One region of the Bacillus pumilus genome, then DNA from elsewhere that is predicted to be linked to it. Evidence: riboswitches for the same ligand, from Rfam matches in the RefSeq annotation. Region 1 holds a riboswitch; each other region holds the start of a gene.
The links. Region 1 has a riboswitch for S-adenosylmethionine ahead of metK (methionine adenosyltransferase). Riboswitches for the same ligand answer to the same signal wherever they lie in the genome.
Positions count from the first base shown of each region.

Region 2: another riboswitch for S-adenosylmethionine. It lies ahead of mtnW (2,3-diketo-5-methylthiopentyl-1-phosphate enolase); the one in region 1 lies ahead of metK (methionine adenosyltransferase).
Region 3: another riboswitch for S-adenosylmethionine. It lies ahead of CKW02_RS19200 (5-methyltetrahydropteroyltriglutamate--homocysteine S-methyltransferase); the one in region 1 lies ahead of metK (methionine adenosyltransferase).
Region 4: another riboswitch for S-adenosylmethionine. It lies ahead of CKW02_RS16185 (methionine ABC transporter ATP-binding protein); the one in region 1 lies ahead of metK (methionine adenosyltransferase).

Region 1 is NZ_LT906438.1:2,734,602-2,737,703, forward strand. Features, by position in the region: gene metK (methionine adenosyltransferase) at 16-1,218, opposite strand; SAM riboswitch class I at 1,414-1,547, opposite strand; gene pckA (phosphoenolpyruvate carboxykinase (ATP)) at 1,775-3,102, shown strand, end outside.
Region 2 is NZ_LT906438.1:1,317,994-1,321,095, reverse strand. Features, by position in the region: gene CKW02_RS06620 (2-hydroxy-3-keto-5-methylthiopentenyl-1-phosphate phosphatase) at 1-46, opposite strand, end outside; gene mtnW (2,3-diketo-5-methylthiopentyl-1-phosphate enolase) at 47-1,267, opposite strand; SAM riboswitch class I at 1,370-1,471, opposite strand; gene CKW02_RS06610 (pyridoxal phosphate-dependent aminotransferase) at 1,516-2,706, opposite strand; SAM riboswitch class I at 2,872-3,030, shown strand.
Region 3 is NZ_LT906438.1:3,667,280-3,670,381, forward strand. Features, by position in the region: gene CKW02_RS19195 (gluconate:H+ symporter) at 1-1,019, shown strand, start outside; SAM riboswitch class I at 1,100-1,212, shown strand; gene CKW02_RS19200 (5-methyltetrahydropteroyltriglutamate--homocysteine S-methyltransferase) at 1,300-2,424, shown strand; gene CKW02_RS19205 (aryl-phospho-beta-d-glucosidase) at 2,479-3,102, opposite strand, start outside.
Region 4 is NZ_LT906438.1:3,073,914-3,077,015, reverse strand. Features, by position in the region: gene gcvH (glycine cleavage system protein GcvH) at 1-30, shown strand, start outside; gene CKW02_RS16205 (YusG family protein) at 76-312, shown strand; gene CKW02_RS16200 (toprim domain-containing protein) at 441-785, shown strand; gene CKW02_RS16195 (thioredoxin family protein) at 798-1,100, shown strand; gene CKW02_RS16190 (SCP2 sterol-binding domain-containing protein) at 1,221-1,562, shown strand; SAM riboswitch class I at 1,665-1,773, shown strand; gene CKW02_RS16185 (methionine ABC transporter ATP-binding protein) at 1,929-2,954, shown strand; gene CKW02_RS16180 (methionine ABC transporter permease) at 2,947-3,102, shown strand, end outside.

The DNA.
Region 1 (3,102 bases):
CGGTTTTATATGTTGTTATTGTCCTAATGCTTCCTTGCGAAGTGTATCGGCTTTATCCGTTTTTTCCCACGGAAGATCTAAATCATGACGGCCGAAATGTCCGTATGCAGCTGTTTGTTTGTAGATCGGACGACGCAGGTCAAGCATTTTAATAATGCCAGCTGGACGAAGATCGAAGTTCGCACGAACCACTTCAATTAATTTTTCTTCAGAAGCTTTCCCTGTTCCGAAAGTATCAATTGAAATCGATACAGGCTGTGCAACACCAATTGCATAAGCAAGTTGTACTTCACAAGAATCTGCAAGGCCGGCAGCTACAATGTTTTTCGCTACGTAACGAGCAGCGTATGCCGCTGAACGGTCAACCTTTGTTGCGTCCTTCCCAGAGAAAGCACCGCCGCCATGACGAGCGTATCCGCCATACGTATCAACGATGATTTTACGTCCAGTTAAACCAGCATCCCCTTGAGGTCCACCGATCACGAATCGGCCAGTTGGGTTAATAAAGTATTTTGTCTGTTCATCAATCAGTTCACTTGGAACGACAGGGCTGATGACATGCTCTTTTAAGTCGCTTTGAATTTGTTCAAGCGTCACTTCTGGTGCATGCTGCGTTGAAATAACCACTGTATCAATACGAACAGGTTTATTTTGGTCATCATATTCTACTGTTACTTGTGTTTTTCCATCTGGACGTAGATAAGCAAGTGTTTGATCCTTGCGTACTTCAGTTAAACGGAGAGATAATTTATGCGCTAGTGAAATCGGCAGCGGCATCAGTTCTTCGGTTTCGTTGTTGGCAAAACCAAACATCAATCCTTGGTCACCTGCACCAATCGCATCAAGTTCTTCTTCAGTCATTGTGCCTTCACGTGCTTCAAGCGCTTTGTCTACACCTTGCGCAATATCAGCAGACTGTTCATCAATAGATGTGAGCACTGCACATGTTTCCGCATCAAAACCATATTTCGCACGCGTGTAGCCAATTTCCTTAATCGTGTCACGCACCGTCTTTGGAATATCGACATAAGTAGACGTTGTAATTTCTCCGCTTACTAATACGAGACCCGTTGTAACAGAAGTTTCACAGGCAACACGTGCATTTGGATCTTTCTTTAAAATTTCATCCAAAATGCTGTCTGAAATTTGATCACAGATTTTATCCGGATGTCCTTCCGTCACTGATTCTGAAGTAAATAAACGACGATTTTGACTCATAATGGCTATTTCCTCCTGTACAAGACCACATCATCCCAAGATGAGGTCTCCAATATGATACGGAACTCGTTCCCTCTTATATTTGAAAACGTTTCTATTAGAGATGTTATTGGCAATTTGTTCATATGATATCCCAAAAATAAAAAAACCATTTCCTTCATTGCGAGGAAAGGGTCTGAGATCGCATGCCTTTCACTCTTATCGCTCAAGGTGTTCTTGTACCTTGCATCAGGTTAGCACCTTGGTTTCTCAGCATATTCATGCCTTTTCATAAGAAACCGGTTGCTGGGCTTCATCGGGCCTGTCCCTCCACCAACTCGGGATAAGAGTATCCGTTCAATAAGATATCTTATCTTAAATACTTGCATCATGTCAATGCTTCATCAGAATTATCTTCCCTTTTTTTCACCACGTTATTAGCATCACCAAAAAGCATATTTTCATAGCAGAAATGAAAAAACACACACAAAAATATTTAAATAGTATAGACTATTATTACGAATGTGTTATACTAATCGAAACAAAACAAATTCAACGGTAAAGGAAGGGTTTTTTTATGAACTCAGTGGATTTAAAAGAAGATTTGCAGTCATTGCTCTCATTAGAAAATACGCACCAAAATTTATCTGTTCCGAAACTTGTTGAAAAGATTTTGGCACGTGATGAAGGCGTTTTAACATCAACAGGAGCTGTCCGTGCTACAACGGGTGCCTACACAGGACGTTCGCCTAAAGATAAATTTATCGTGAAAGAAGAAAGCTCTGAACATAAAATTGATTGGGGTCAAGTCAACCAGCCGATTTCTAAAGAAGCATTTGACCGTTTATATACAAAGGTTGTGTCATACTTAAAAGAACGTGATGAACTATTCGTCTTTGAAGGATTTGCCGGTGCAGATGAAAGATACCGTATGCCAATTACAGTGGTAAACGAATTTGCATGGCACAATCTCTTTGCAAAGCAGCTATTCATCAGACCTGACGGATCAACACCTTCTTCAAACGAAAAACCGTTCACCATCTTATCTGCACCGCATTTTAAAGCAGATCCTGAAACAGATGGCACAAACTCTGAAACGTTTATTATCGTTTCTTTTGAAAAACGTACCATTCTGATCGGTGGAACAGAGTATGCAGGAGAGATGAAAAAGTCCATCTTCTCTGTCATGAACTACCTGCTTCCTGAGCAAGATATTTTATCCATGCACTGCTCAGCAAACGTCGGTCAAGAAGGCGATGTCGCACTATTTTTCGGCCTTTCAGGTACTGGGAAAACGACGCTTTCTGCAAGCGCAAGCCGCAAGCTGATCGGTGACGATGAACACGGCTGGTCTGGCTCAGGAGTCTTCAATATTGAGGGCGGATGCTATGCGAAATGTGTGAACTTAAGCGAAGAAAAAGAACCGCAAATCTACAAAGCCATCAGCTTCGGATCAGTTCTTGAAAATGTTGTGCTTGATGAAGAAACACGTGAAGCGGATTATGATGACACGTTCTTTACTGAAAACACACGCGCTGCTTACCCAATCGAAATGATTGATAACATCGTGACGCCAAGTATCGCAGGACACCCATCTGCCATTGTCTTCTTAACAGCTGATGCATTTGGCGTTTTACCTCCAATCAGCCGTTTAACAAAAGAACAGGCGATGTACCATTTCTTGAGCGGTTACACAAGTAAATTAGCAGGAACTGAGCGCGGTGTCACATCACCAGAAACGACATTCTCTACTTGCTTCGGTTCACCATTCTTGCCGCTTCCAGCTCACGTCTATGCTGAAATGCTTGGCAAGAAAATTGATGAGCACGGCGCAAAAGTATTCCTTGTGAATACAGGTTGGACTGGCGGAGGCTATGGTACAGGCAAACGTATGAACCTAGCGCA
Region 2 (3,102 bases), 1.4 Mb from region 1:
TCGTAATGGTTCCATCAAAATCACAACATACAATTGGTTTTTTCATTTATTCTGCTACCCTTCCCCATAGTTCAAGTGCTGCTTTTAAGTCTTGGCAAGAAGCTGCCTTCTCTTGGATCGACTCTCCATGTATCACCGCATCAATGATCGATCGAAATGCTTTCCCTCCGCCGATGGCTCCACGCGGATGTCCGTGAATTCCTCCACCAGCATTTATCACATGATCGAGTCCAAAATCTTTCATCAAAACTGGAACCATTCCAGGATGAATGCCTGCTGACGGAACAGGGAACGTTTTTTGAACCGAATCCTCTTTTACACAAGCTTCATAGATTCCAAAGGCATCTTTTTTCGGAAGTGCGACCGACCCATACGGTGAGGGAAAAAGACTCAAATCAGCGCCTGCATATCGATTTAATTTACCTAAAAGAAGTGAATGGGAGAATCCATATTCGTGCGATGTTGTCAAAGCGCCGCTTACTGCGGGATGGGCCATAATAGGCAATCGAATATCTGGATCCTCAGCTAAGCTTTGCATGACATCTAACCCGTAGGCAAAAACATTGAATAAGAGTGCATCTGCTCCAAGCTCAGCTGCCTTTCTTGCTCGATCCTTTAGTTCAAAGGTTCTGCCTGTTAAATTAACGGCATATAGCGTTCGGTGCCCTGTCTCTTCATATGTTTCTTTTAATATCTTTTTTCCTTCTTTGATTCGTTCTTCAAAAGGGGCTAGTGGGCTCTCAAATAAAATTTCATCGTCTTTGATAAAGTCAACGCCGCCTAATGCTTGTAAACGGAGCTGTTCTTTTAAATCTGCCATATCACGGCCAATGACACCTTTAAAAATACTCATCAACAAAGGTCGATCAAACACGCCTACTTTTTTTCGTATGCCACCAATTCCAAATACCGGTCCTGGCAGACTTCTTTTCAATCGATCCGAGAATTGAATGTCGATTAGCTTCACTTTTCCATCTAGTGAAAGCTTTCCAAAGATCGTCGTCAAAACGGCCGGAATATCCGCTGAAAAGTTAGCCTCAGGATAAGCAATGGTCACCTCAGATTGATATAGGCCATTTTCGGCTGGAGCAAACTTTTCTGATACCTTTTCCACCCGGCCTTTATGCTTTTGAAGCTGCTCTTTTTTGAGCTGCGGCAAATCCGTCCATGATCCAACTGTTAAACCAAGCGCGATCTGCTCCGCTTTTCGGTTTACTTGTTCATCCTCTCGATGTGTTAATACGTATGTTGCCAGTAATTCACTCACTAGGAATCCCCTTTCGATTGCGTCATGCATATGGTCAATAAAAAAACCTCTCCAAGTGCTTTATCAGCGCCTTAAAGAGGTTGTTTCGTGTCATTCATCCGAATCTTATCTCTCAGCGCTTGCTGCAAGAATTAGCACCGTGCTTCATGGAAGTCGGTTGCCGGGCTTCATTGGGCTAGTCCCTCTGCCTACTCTTGATAAGAATATTCAATTTTCTTAAATATTGTCTGAATTATCGCACCGTTTATTCATGTTGTCAATGGCTTATTTTCAAACAGATTCAAGGAATCGATTCGCCGAGCGGCTTCTTTTAACCGCTCCTCATTTGTTAAAAGTCCTACTCTCACGTATCCTTCACCGTGAGTACCAAACCCATTCCCCGGCGCCACAACCACATGTGCTTTCTCTAATAATACGCCAGCAAAAGATTCAGATGAATATCCTTCTGGCACCTTTAGCCAAGCAAAAAACGACCCCTTTGGTGCAGTGACCTCCCAGCCAATCTCCTTGCAGGCAGCAATCCACACATTTCGCCGATTCTCATATCGATCATTTTGCACCTGTACGCACGTTTGGTCGCTTAACAAAGCTTCCGCTGCCGCATCTTGAGTGGCTTTGAACAGTGAAACAAACAGGTGATCCTGATATAGCTCAATCGCTTCAATAACAGACGGATTTCCTGCTGCAAAACCTACTCTCCAGCCGGCCATATTATACGTTTTAGACAATGTGTATATTTCAATTCCTGTCTCTTTCGCTCCATCTGTTTGCAAAAAGCTGATTGGCTTTTCCCCATCAAACCCAATGCCGCCATAGGCAAAATCATGGACAACACAGAGCTTGTGATCTTTTGCGAATGTAACGGTTTCTTCAAAAAATGAACGGCTTGCCGTGGCACCTGTCGGATTGTTGGGATAATTTAAATACATCAACTTTGCTTTTTCCTTAACATCCTCAGGCAACCTGTCATAGTCAGGTAAAAAATCATTTTGTTCAAGAAGCGGCATCGTCACCATCTGAGCTCCAGCAAGCACAGCACCTGACCAATAATCAGGATAACCTGGGTCTGGAACAAGGAGCGTATCACCCGGATTCAGCAGGCATTGCGGCAGCTCAACAAGCCCTGCTTTCCCGCCAAATAAAATCGCAATTTCCGTCATCGGATCAAGCGTGACACCATATTCTCTTTCATAAAAGGCAGCGGCAGCCTTTTTTAATTTCGCTGTTCCGCGGAATGACGAGTATTGATGATTTTCAGGTTTTAATACCGCTTCCTGCATGGCTTTTACAATGTGCGCGGGAGTTGGCTGGTCAGGATTTCCCTGCCCTAAATTAATAATATCTGCGCCTTCCTGCACCTTTTTCTGGACCTTTTGGACAAGGGATGCAAAAAATTGTGTCGGTAATTGTTTCAATACATCTGATTGCTGGAATTCCATTTTTCTTCACCTTCTATTCAAGTTACGTAGCAATACAAATACTGTAATGGATTGTTTTACGAATTGTAAAGCAATTTTGAAAAAGGATTGACATGTGAAGCGCAGCTCTGATAATATCTTGAATTAAGAAATGCAAACAGACACGAGACAATGACATATTGATTTCTCTTATCGAGAGTTGGGCGAGGGATTTGGCCTTTTGACCCCAACAGCAACCGACCGTTAATACCACTGTGAAGTGGGGCGCAGCAAGTAAGCGCCAAGACAATTGTCTTATAGGGCACGGTGCTAATTCCATCAGACGTATGTGCTGAGAGATAAGAGAGGCTTTGAGCATACACGCCATCAAGCCTCTTTCTCTCAGGAGAAAGAGGCTTTTTTATATGATTTGGAGGG
Region 3 (3,102 bases), 930 kb from region 1:
CGATGCTGACGGGATTTGTGATCGGAATTGCTCTATTTTATGAAACCGGATTCATTATCTTAATTCCACTAGTCTTTACGATCGCACAAGCTGCAAGACTACCTGTGCTTTATGTGGGTATGCCGCTCGTCGCTGCACTCATCACCACACATGGCTTCCTCCCTCCTCACCCAGGGCCGACTGCCATTGCAAATGTATTTCAAGCAAACATGGGACAAACCTTATTAGTTGGGATTATTTTAGCGATTCCTGCTGTTTTAATAGGCGGACTTCTCTTTACGAAACTATTTAAAAAAGATCAGTTGCACGCACATATTCCAAAGAACTTATTTAATCCAAAGGAATTTACAGAAGAAGAAATGCCAAGCTTCGGCATTAGCATTTTCACCGCTGTTTTGCCTGTATTGCTCATGACATTCAGAGCAGTTTTAGAAATTTTCTTCCCGTCCTCCCCATTACTGCCAACCGCTGAGTTTTTAGGTGAACCGGCGATTGCACTGTTAATCTCCGTGCTCCTTGCTATCTACACGTTTGGACTTGGCAGAGGCAAGAGCATGCAGGATGTGATGAAATCGATCACAGATTCTATCGGTTCTATTGCCATGATTTTATTAATTATTGCAGGTGGCGGCGCCTTTAAACAGGTGCTCATTGATAGCGGGGTTGATCAATACATTGCAGGAATCATGCAAGGAAGCACGCTTTCTCCACTGCTTCTCACATGGCTGATTGCTGCGGTCCTTCGTGTATCTTTAGGATCAGCCACCGTCGCCGGTCTCACAGCGGCTGGCATTTCTGCTCCTTTGATTGGATTGACAGGTGTGAGCCCAGAATTAATGGTGATCGCAACAGGTGCCGGCAGTATTACGTTCTCTCACGTGAATGATGCGGGTTTCTGGATTTACAAAGAATACTTTAACCTGTCCATGGCCCAAACCTTTAAAACGTGGACATTGATGGTGACCGTTCTTTCACTTGTCGGACTAGCGGGTGTTCTCGTCGCTGATTTGTTCATGTAGAAAATTAACTGTAAAAACCATTGACTTTCTCTCGGAAAAGTTGAATAATTATGTTTATTAAGAAAATTGAATCAAAGGTAACCTTATTAAGAGTGGTGGAGGGACTGGCCCTGTGAAACCCGGCAACCGCTGTTCCTCGGAACAGAATGGTGCTAATTCCTTAAGCAAGCAGATGCTTGTTTGAAGATAAGGCAGAGTTCTCTCAGTATATGATGCTCTTCCTTATCCAAGGAAGAGCTTTTTTATTTGATTTTTAACCTTTAGAAAGAAGGGATTCAGCATGACACAAGTACAAACCATTGGAAAGAAAACAACGAAACCGCCATTTCGCGCAGATCAAGTAGGCAGTTTACTTCGTTCAGAACGTATCAAGGAAGCACGCAAGCAAAAAGCAGACGGCACACTGACAGCAGAGCAGCTCCGACAAATTGAAAATGAAGAAATCACTCGTATTGTTGAGAAGCAAAAGGAAATTGGATTAGAGGTTGTCACAGATGGCGAATTCAGACGTGCTTGGTGGCATTTTGACTTTCTTGAGGGGCTCGATGGGGTCGAAGGATTTGAAGCGGATCAAGGTATTCAATTCCACAATACGACGACAAAAGCACGGGGCATCAAAGTAACGGGCAAAATTGATTTTACAGATCATCCAATGCTGGAGGATTATCGATTCCTTCACAGCATCGCTGGGGATCATACGGCTAAAATGACGATTCCAAGTCCGAATATGCTCTTTTTCCGTGGAAAGCTTGAAGAAGGAGTATACGACAGCCTAGAGGCATTCCACCATGATGTGGCACAGGCGTATAAGAAGGCCATCCGTGCTTTTTATGATGCAGGCTGCCGCTACTTGCAGCTGGATGATACAGCATGGGCCGTGTTCTTTTCTGAAAAAGGGCATGAACAAATCAAAGCCTTTGGCCGAGAAGAAGATGAACTGCGTGAGTCATTTGCGAAAACAATCAATGAAGCAGTTGCCGATCGTCCAGAGGATTTGGTGATCACTATGCACATTTGCCGTGGTAACTTTAAATCGACGTGGGCAGCTGAAGGCGGTTATGAAGCAGCGGCAGAAACGATTTTTGACGGCTTAGATCTGGATGGTCTCTTTTTAGAATTCGACGACGATCGTTCTGGCGGTTTTGAACCCCTTCGCTATGTGAAGAACCCAAACCTCCAAATCGTACTAGGGCTTGTCACTTCAAAATATGGTGAGCTTGAGCCTGCTGAACAGATTAAAAAACGAATCAAGGAAGCAGCTCAATACGTTGACATTAACCAGATTTGCTTGAGTCCGCAATGCGGGTTCGCCTCAACGGAGGAAGGCAATTTGTTAACAGAAGAGCAGCAATGGGAAAAGCTTCGTCATGTGATTGAGATTGCAGATCAAGTGTGGACTTCATAGTCCCCTTGACGAAAAAAAGACAAACCGCAGTATGAACGGTTTGTCTTTTTTCTTTTATGCATCTAAATGATTACCATTTGTCGCAATCACTTGTTTATACCAATCGAAGCTTTTCTTTTTCTTTCTATCTAATGTACCTTTTCCTTCGTTATCACGGTCGACATAAATGAAGCCGTAGCGTTTTTTCATTTCAGCTGTTGATGCGCTGACAAGGTCAATTGGGCCCCAGCTTGTATAACCCATCAAGTCTACTCCGTCTGCAATGGCTTCTCTCGCCTCTAGCAAATGGCTTCTGAGGTAATCAATTCGGTAATCGTCTTGAATGGAACCGTCTTCTTCTACTTGATCGACAGCTCCCAATCCATTTTCTACGATAAACAATGGTTTTTGGTAGCGGTCATATAGTTGGTTTAGTGTTGTACGAAGTCCTTTTGGATCAATTTGCCAGCCCCAATCACTTGCTTCTAGATAAGGGTTTTTCACGCCTTCAAATAGGTTACCACCAGTCACTTGTCCAAGAATCTCTGGATCTGTACTTGTCACAAAGCTCATGTAATAGCTGAAGCCAATATAGTCCACTGTATGGTTTCTTAGGATGTCTTCATCACCATCTTGGATCTCAATATGAATTCCATTTTCGCGGAAGTATCGTTTCATGTAACCTGGGTAGTAGCCTCT
Region 4 (3,102 bases), 340 kb from region 1:
CAATATGAAGAAATGACAAAAGAAGACTAATTCACGTGAAATTGGACACTCTACCTTTATGGGGGGGTGTCCAATTTGTCTTTTCAAAAAGAACATGTGGATATAACAGATCATGTCACTGGACGATTCAAAGAAAGCGGCATGGTGCTGTATCATCAAAATGAAGAGATTGGCACGATGATTAGTGAAAACCAATATGAGTTAAAATCAGGTTATTCCTATGAGCAAAATCGTTTTTATCGTCTGACGGATACATTGACCCACGGAACAGAAAAATATGTAGACTGTGATGATGAAAATGGCTGGTGCTAATCACAGATGAGGCTGCAGTGAGCATAAGCTGCAGTCTTTTTAGTGCAAGCGCCCAATCTTTACAACCTGAATGAAAAATTGTAATCTAAGGGAGAAGTGAACAACGTCAAAAGGGCCGGGTGATCGTGATGAATGTAGAGGTAGAAAAGGTCATCATTGTAGAAGGTAAAACAGACAAACAAAAGCTAAAAGAAGTCATAAGTGAACCTGTTACCATCATTTGCACCAATGGCACGATCAGTACATCGAAGCTGGATCAGCTCGTAGACGAATTATTGGGGAAAGACGTTTACATATTAGCAGACAGTGACGATGCAGGCGACAAACTGCGGAAGCAATTTCGAAAAGAATTCCCTGAAGCATTTCATCTTTTTGTCGACAGAACGTACCGCGAAGTGGCCGCTTCACCGTCAGCCCACATTGCATCTATCCTATTAGCTGCAAACATTGATGTTCATTCGAAATATTTATGAGGGTGGACGTATATGAAAGAGATTGAAGAACACGAATTCAAGGAGATAAAGGACGATTTATTTCTTTTATACTTATATACACCGTTTTGCGGAACATGTCAGCTGGCAAAGAAAATGCTGGCTGTCGTAGACACCATGCAGCCGGATGTACCTTTTTATGAAAATAACTTAAACTACTCACCAGGCTTTGCGAAGGCTTTTGAGATCGAAAGCGTTCCTTGCTTTCTACTGTTTAAAAAAGGTGAGCTGGTGCAAAAAGGCTATGCCTTTCACTCCGTACCATATCTTCATGAAATGATTGAAACCGCTAAATAAAGCGGTTTTTTGTCATATTTCAAGCAATTCATCTGAAAATTTGTCGAGTTATTTATAAAGGACAAGCGAATGTTTGTAGAGAAATGTTATGTATAACCAAATGACAGGGAGGTTATACATGTGGAAAAAGTGAAAACCCATGGAAACACAGGGCAGCGATTATTGCTAAAACCGCTGCTCTCATCATCATCCTTGAAGATTACATTTGAGGCGGAAACTGACTCTTGTACATTGATTGTGGATGAGCGTGGTGAAGTGAAGAAACTACCTGCAATTGAGTTATCGGATCTCATCTTTTATGGTGAGAGAAAAGAAATACTTCAATTATTAGATGGAGATATGTCCTTACAGCAGTTAATTAGCAGGGGACAAGTGAAAGTAAAAGGGTCATTCCGTGCGCTCCTAAGACTAGAGGCGGTACTTTGGCTGACGAACGGTTTTTTTCGAAAAATGATAACTTAGTCGTTTACTTGGAAATTAGCGATTTACAGCGTTGACATATCTCGGGTGGCATGATATTCTACGTTAGTAAAAACATGAACATCACATAAAACAACATATTTTCTCTTATTAAGAGAGGTGGAGGGACGTGCCCTATGAAACCCGGCAACCGTCAGCATAGCTGAAATTGGTGCCAATTCACTCAAAGTCGCAACGCTTTGAAAGATGAGAGAAAGGCGTATTTGAAATAAAAGGCCTTTCTGCTTGCGTTGCAGTTAGGTCTTTTTTACTGATCTGGCAACAGGCTAGAGTCATGACAGCACGAAGAATAAATGAACGTATGTGATGGCAACCTATAGATTCAGCAAGAAAGCAGGTGAGCAGACTGTGATCCATTTACAGAATGTATCAAAAACGTACTACTCAAAAAGTGGAAATGTTGACGCAGTAAAAGACGTCAACTTAGATATTGATAAAGGTGAAATATTCGGAATTATCGGGTATAGCGGTGCCGGAAAAAGCTCGCTTATTCGCCTATTAAACGGTCTGGAGCTGCCAACAGAAGGAATTGTTGAAGTGGCAGGCAACCGGATCAATGAAGTATCGAATGCGAAACTTCGGAAAGCAAGACAAGAAATCAGCATGATTTTCCAGCACTTTAACCTACTTTGGTCAAGAACAGTGAGACAAAATATTATGTTCCCGCTTGAGATCGCAGGTGTACCTACATCGAAACGGAGAGAGCGTGCGAATGAACTGATTAAATTAGTCGGTTTAGAAGGAAAAGAAAATGCGTATCCGTCTCAGCTTAGCGGCGGACAAAAGCAGCGTGTGGGGATTGCGAGAGCATTAGCAAATGATCCAAAGGTTCTTCTTTGTGACGAAGCAACATCAGCGCTTGATCCGCAAACAACGGATTCTATCCTTGATCTTTTAGCGGATATCAATAAACGTTTAGGGCTGACAATTGTGCTCATCACACACGAAATGCACGTCATTCGCAAAATTTGTCATCGCGTCGCGGTCATGGAAAATGGACGCATTGTCGAAGAAGGCGAAGTATTACGCGTCTTCAGACAGCCGAAGGAAGAGATGACGAAGCGATTTGTACAGCAGCTTGCTGAACCAGAGGAAGCGAAAGAAACAATCGAACACGTCTTAGAGCGAGTAAAAGAAGGTCAGGTCGTACGGTTGTCCTTTATTGGCGATTCTGCCGAGCAACCGCTCATCACTGAAATCATTCGATCCTTCAAGGTCGATGTAAACATCCTTCAAGGAAAGATTTCTCAAACGCAGGAAGGCGCGTTTGGAACACTCTTTATCCATATTAATGGAGAAGAGACCGAGGTTGAAAAAGCCATCGCCTATATCCAAAGTAAACAGGTTGAAATTGAGGTGATGACACATGTTTGAGAAATGGTTTCCGAACGTTGACCTAGATGTGATTTGGAATGCAACGGGTGAAACGGTGTACATGACACTCATTTCATTGGCATTTGCTTTTGCAATCGGGATTATCCTAGGACTCCTGCTCTTCCTTACAGGAAAAGGCGGTCTTTGG